2 regions of the Methylobacterium sp. 092160098-2 genome follow, and region 1 is predicted to be linked to the other one. Evidence: predicted binding sites of a transcription regulator. Region 1 holds the regulator's gene; the other holds the start of a gene.
The links. Region 1 encodes HrcA, which represses chaperone genes, less so after heat shock. Its sites were predicted from a motif close to GTTAGCACTCNCNNNNNGNGAGTGCTAAC; they were not measured.

Region 1 (3,206 bases):
CCCTAGATCGACTTGTCGAAGTCCTACAGCGCATGAGCCTCGGCGACCTCGATACCGAGATCGCCGAGGCCAGGCGCCGGGACGAGATCGGGATGGTCGGGCGGGCGGTCGAGGGTATCAAGGCCGTTGTGGCGCAGAAGGCACGTGAGCAGGAAGAGGCTCGGCGCTCGGCCGAGGCGGCGGCCGCAGCGGAGCGCAAGCGGGCCATGACGGCGCTCGCCGATGGTTTCGAAGAGGCCGTGGGCACGATCGTCGGTTCGGTGTCGTCGGCAGCGTCCGAGCTTCACGCCACCGCCCAAGCCCTGACAAACACCGCCACGCAGGCCGCGGCACGATCCAGCAGCGTCGCTGCGGCCGCCGACCAAGCCTCGACCAGCGTCCGCACCGTCGCGGTTGCGGCCGAGGAGCTCGGCGCGAGCGTGCGCGAGATCGCCGGGCAGGTCGCAGGCTCGTCACGCCTCGCCCGGACGGCCGTGGACGAGGCCGACGAGACGGGACACCGCGTGCAGGCGCTGTCGGAGGCGGTATCCCGGATCAGCGACGCAGCCGGGCTGATCGCCTCGATCGCCGCGCAGACCAACCTGCTGGCCCTCAACGCCACCATCGAGGCCGCGCGGGCCGGCGAGGCCGGGCTCGGCTTCGCCGTGGTGGCGGCCGAAGTGAAGGATCTGGCTGCGCAGACCGCCCGCGCCACCGAGGAGATCAACGATCATATCGCGCGCGTCCAGGGCTCCACCGGCGAAGCCACCCGGGCACTCGACGGTATCGTCACGCGGATCCGGGACATCAACGCGGTCGCCGCGGCCGTCGCCGCCTCGATCGAGGAGCAGGGGGCGGCCACGCAGGAGATCGTCCGCAACGTGACCCAGGCGTCAGACGGGACCGCGGACGTGACGGTGAATATCGCCGGGGTGGCCGGAGCCGCCGCGCAAACGGGCGAGGCCGCGCGACAGGTCCTGGGCTCCGCATCGGATCTGTCGCAGCACTCCGCGCGCCTCGGTGTCGAGGTCGCACGATTCCTGGATTCGGTTCGGGCGGCCTGAGGCCCGACAGGACCTACCGGCCGCCGTCCAGAAGCTTCGACACCACCCGCGCCGTATAATCCACCATCGGCACGATGCGCGCGTAGTTGAGGCGGGTCGGACCGATGACCCCGACCACGCCGACGATCTTCTGCGATCCGTCGCGGAACGGCGCCGCGATCAGCGATGACCCCGAGAGGGAGAACAGCTTGTTCTCGGAGCCGATGAAGATACGCACGCCCTCGCCGCCCTCGGCACGGGCCAGCAGGTCGATGACGTCCTTCTGGGTCTCCAGGTCGTTGAACAGCAGGCGGATCCGCTCCAGATCCTCGACCGCGCGCAGGTCGTCGAGCAGGTTGGCCTGGCCGCGAACGATCAATTGGCGCGCTTCCGTCGGCCCCACCGGCGTTGCGAGCCCCGCATCGACGAGGCGTTCGGTGATCGCGTCGAGCTCGCGCTTCATGGCCTTGCGGCCGGCCTCGATCTCGGCGCGCAGCGACCCCAGGGTGCGGCCCTGCAGGCGCGCGTTGAGGAAGTTCGTGGCCTCCTGAAGCGCACCCGCCGGAAGTCCGGGCGGCAGATCGACGATGCGGTTCTCGACGGAGCCGTCATCCGAGACGAGGATGACGAGGGCGCGGGCCGGATCGAGCCGCACGAACTCGATGTGCTTCAGATTGACGTTGGCCTTGGTGGTCAGCACCACGCCGGCCCCCCGCGAGACGCCCGACAGCATGGTCGAGGCCTCGGCCAAGGCGGAATCGAACGTGTGGCCCGAGGCTGCGGCCCGCATCTGTGCCTCGATGCGCGCCTGCTCGTCCTGGCTGACGTCGCCGAGTTCCAGCATCGCGTCGACGAAGAAACGCAGCCCGAGTTCGGTCGGGAGGCGTCCGGCCGAGGTATGCGGCGCGAAGATCAGGCCGGAATGCTCCAGATCCGCCATCACGTTCCGGATCGAGGCCGGCGACAGCGCCATCGGGAGGATCCGAGCGAGATTCCGGGAGCCCACCGGCTCGCCGGTCGTGAGATAGCTCTCGACGATCTGCCGGAAGATCTCGCGGGCGCGCTCATTGAGGGCGGCGAGGGCCTGCATGGATTGGCCGTTGGCAAAGTTGGGACTGGGGTGTGTCACGCGGTCATCCTGTAGTCCGATCATGCGCAACCGACCCGCGCGGATCAATCCGTACGGCGATGCTTGCCCGTGATGTCGCGGCGGCCTAAGAGCCCGGCCCTCGACACTCTCGACAGAAGGGGCCCGCGATGCGGCCTTCCAAGCGTGCCGCCGACGAGTTGCGGCCCGTGAGCCTGGAGCGCGCGGTCTCGCGCTACGCAGAAGGCTCGTGCCTCGTCAGCTTCGGAAATACCCGGGTGCTCTGCACCGCGTCGCTCGAAGAGCGTTCGCCCCCGTGGCTGCGCGGCTCGGGCAAGGGCTGGGTCACGGCGGAGTACGCCATGCTCCCGCGTGCGACGCACGAACGCACCCGCCGCGAGGTTGGTTCCGGGAAGCCGTCGGGTCGAACGCAGGAAATTCAGCGGCTGATCGGCCGGTCCCTCCGGGCGGTCACGAACCAGCCGGCCATGGGCGAGCGTCAGGTGACGATCGATTGCGACGTCATCCAGGCCGATGGCGGCACCCGGACGGCGGCCATCACCGGCGCCTGGGTGGCGCTGCACGATTGCTTCGCCTGGATGCGGACGCGCTCGATCATCTCGGTCGATCCCCTGCGCGACCATGTCGCTGCCGTCTCGTGCGGCCTGTACAAGGGCATGCCGGTCCTCGATCTCGATTACGCCGAGGATTCCGCCGCCGAGACCGACGCCAATTTCGTGCTCACCGGGCGCGGCGGCATCGTGGAGGTGCAGGGCACCGCCGAGATGGAGCCCTTCACCCAGGAGCAGCTTCTCGAACTTCTCGGCCTCGCCCGCGCCGGCACCGAGCGGCTGGTCGCCCTGCAGAAGGAGGCCATCGCGTGAGCCGCCGCCTGACCGGGAAGGTGGTCATCGCCACGCACAATGCCGGCAAGCTCACCGAGATGCGCGAGCTGCTCGCGCCGTTCGGGGTCGAGGCGGTGTCGGCCGGCGAACTCGGGCTGCCCGAGCCCGAGGAAACCGGCACGATATTCGCCGAGAATGCCGCCATCAAGGCGAAGGCGGCGGCCGACGCCACCGGACTGCCCGCCTTCGCGG
Region 2 (3,206 bases), 1.3 Mb from region 1:
CGTCCGCGACGGCAGCCTGCACGGCGCACCCGGGTTCGCTTGTGTGGGTGCAGTCGCGGTATCGGCACAGGGGCGCGCGTTCGATGATCTCGGCGAACAGCGTTTCGATCCCTTCCGCGGCGCCGCTGACGTGCAGCGTGCGCATCCCCGGCGTGTCGATGACCCAGCCGCCGTCGGCGATGGCATGCAGCGAACGCGACGTGGTCGTATGGCGTCCCTTGGCATCGTGCTCGCGAATGCCGCCGGTCAGCTGGGCCTGGGCCTGACCGGGACCGACCAGCGTGTTCACCAGCGTCGATTTGCCGACGCCGGAGGAGCCGACCAGCGCCACCGTCTGCCCCAGCCCACACCACGGAGCGAGGGCGTCTGCAGCCGCGGAGAGACGGGGGTTGAGGGTTACGACGTCGAGCCCGCGCTGCAACTCGGACGCTTGGCGCTGGTAGGTTCCCAGATCGGCTGTCGTGTCGGCCTTGGTGAGGAGGATCACCGGAATTGTGCCGCCTTGATTGGCCAGAGCCAGATAGCGCTCCAGTCGCGCCGGATTGAAATCCGCGTTGCAGGAGGTGACGATGAACAGCGTGTCGACATTGGCCGCAGCGGCCTGAAGGGTCCGGCTGCCTTCGGTGCGGCGCTCCATGACCGTCCTGCGGCTGAGACGGCGATGCACGGTCTGGGTTCGCGGATCGACGAGAACCCAATCGCCCACGGTGAAGTCGCTCGTGCTGGCGTGGATCGCGAGCGTCAGTTCGACGGATCCGGCCTCCGACAGGGCGGTCAAGCGAGACCGGTGAAGCGTCGCGATCCGCATCGGGGCGAGATCGGCCTCGTGGGGTTCACGCTGGACTTCGAAGAAGTCGGACCAGCCCAAGCTTGCAAGCGACAGGGGCTGGAAGGAAGGCGGATGATCGATCACCGCCCTGCCCATGACATGGCATCCTGCGCCTGGCCAGCCCTCCACCGCCAGGCGCACGTCGATGCCCGGCCGAGTGCAAGGACCGTCGGCCTGCGCCGTCTCCCTGCGCCGCCTCCCTTGGCCATACCCACGGGAGGCGGACGGTCGTGTCGCCGCGCGGGTCAATCGGGAGCGGCCGCGAAGGCGCGCGCCCCAATGCCCGGATGAGCCAGTCTCCGGCCCATTCATAAGATTAGCACTTCCACTCGGTGAGTGCTAACAATGCGTCGATCGGGCGGCGATGACAGTCTCGCCGTAGCCTTTCCCGCGACAGCGCCAATCATGTCGGTTGGATCTCGCTTGGGAACGATCAGGATACCACGATGAAATTCCGTCCGCTGCACGACCGCGTGGTCCTCCGTCGCATCGAAGGCGAGGAGAAGACCAAGGGCGGCATCATCATTCCCGATACGGTCAAGGAGAAGCCGCAGGAGGGCGAGGTCGTCGCCGCAGGACCGGGCGTGCGCGACGAGGCGGGCAAGATCAACCCGCTCGAGGTGAAGGCCGGCGACCGCGTCCTGTTCGGCAAGTGGTCCGGCACCGAGGTCAAGATCGACGGTCAGGACCTCCTGATCATGAAGGAATCCGACATCCTGGGCATCGTCGCCTAGCGCGGATCAGGCCGCTCAGAGCCTCACGACGATCTGCCCTTCGAGGCGCCCGCTGTGGCGCGCCTCAGGGCCAAACGACAGATGACGAGTGCTCCACCATGTCCGCCAAAGACGTTCGCTTTTCGGTCGATGCCCGCGAGAAGATGCTGCGCGGTGTCGAATTGCTCGCCAGTGCGGTGAAGGTGACGCTGGGCCCGAAGGGCCGCAACGTCGTGATCGAGAAGAGCTTCGGCGCCCCGCGCATCACCAAGGACGGCGTCACCGTCGCCAAGGAGATCGAGCTCGTCGACAAGTTCGAGAACATGGGCGCCCAGATGGTGCGCGAAGTGGCCTCCAAGTCGAGCGACACCGCCGGTGACGGCACGACGACCGCGACCGTTCTCGCGGCCTCCATCGTCCGGGAGGGCGTGAAGTACGTCGCCGCCGGCATGAACCCGATGGACCTGAAGCGCGGCATCGATCTGGCCGTGGCCGCGGTCGTGAAGGATATCGGCGCGCGCTCCCGCAAGGTCGCCTCGTCCGAGGAGATCGCCCAGGTCGGCACGATCTCCGCCAACGGCGACAAGGAGATCGGCGAGATGATCGCCCACGCCATGCAGAAGGTGGGCAACGAGGGCGTCATCACCGTCGAGGAGGCCAAGACCGCCGAGACCGAACTCGACGTCGTCGAAGGCATGCAGTTCGACCGCGGCTACCTGTCCCCGTACTTCATCACGAATGCGGAGAAGATGGTCGCCGAGCTCGAGGATCCCTACATCCTCATCCACGAGAAGAAGCTCTCCTCGCTCCAGGCCATGCTGCCGGTGCTCGAGGCCGTGGTCCAGACCGGCAAGCCGCTCCTGATCATCGCCGAGGACATCGAGGGCGAGGCGCTGGCCACCCTGGTGGTGAACAAGCTGCGCGGCGGCCTGAAGGTCGCGGCCGTGAAGGCGCCGGGCTTCGGTGACCGCCGCAAGGCGATGCTCGAGGACATCGCGATCCTGACCAAGGGCCAGATGATCGCCGAGGACCTCGGCATCAAGCTCGAGAACGTGACGCTCCCGATGCTCGGCCGCGCCAAGCGCGTGCGGATCGAGAAGGAGACCACCACGATCATCGACGGCGCCGGCGAGAAGGCCGACATCGAGGGCCGGATCAGCCAGATCAAGGCGCAGATCGAGGAGACCACCTCGGACTACGACCGCGAGAAGCTCCAAGAGCGTCTGGCCAAGCTCGCGGGCGGCGTCGCGGTGATCCGCGTCGGCGGTTCGACCGAGGTCGAGGTCAAGGAGAAGAAGGACCGCGTCGACGACGCGCTGCACGCCACCCGCGCGGCGGTCGAGGAAGGCATCGTCCCCGGCGGCGGCACCGCGCTCCTGCGCGCCAAGGCCGCCGTCCAGGGGCTCGCGAACGACAACCCCGACGTCCAGGCCGGCATCAAGATCGTCCTCAAGGCCCTTGAGGCCCCGATCCGTCAGATCGCCCAGAACTCGGGCGTCGAGGGCTCGATCGTGGTCGGTAAGATCCTGGCCAACAGCTCGGAGACCTACGGCTTCAACGCCCAGACCGAAGAGTATGTCGACATGCTCAAGGCCGGCATCGTCGACCCGGCCAAGGTGGTGCGCGCGGCCATTCAGGGCGCGGCCTCGGTCGCCGGCCTGCTG

Region 2: PQI07_RS11645 (co-chaperone GroES) is a predicted target of HrcA. The motif match lies at 1,145-1,173, and genes of this name have one in related genera.

What each region holds. Positions count from the first base shown of each region.
Region 1 covers NZ_JAQPZJ010000001.1:3,740,231-3,743,436, forward strand. Annotated here, with positions in the region: gene PQI07_RS17590 (methyl-accepting chemotaxis protein) at 1-1,043, shown strand, start outside; gene hrcA (heat-inducible transcriptional repressor HrcA) at 1,057-2,112, opposite strand; gene rph (ribonuclease PH) at 2,280-2,993, shown strand; gene rdgB (RdgB/HAM1 family non-canonical purine NTP pyrophosphatase) at 2,990-3,206, shown strand, end outside.
Region 2 covers NZ_JAQPZJ010000001.1:2,476,965-2,480,170, reverse strand. Annotated here, with positions in the region: gene rsgA (ribosome small subunit-dependent GTPase A) at 1-925, opposite strand, end outside; gene PQI07_RS11645 (co-chaperone GroES) at 1,276-1,563, shown strand; gene groL (chaperonin GroEL) at 1,662-3,206, shown strand, end outside.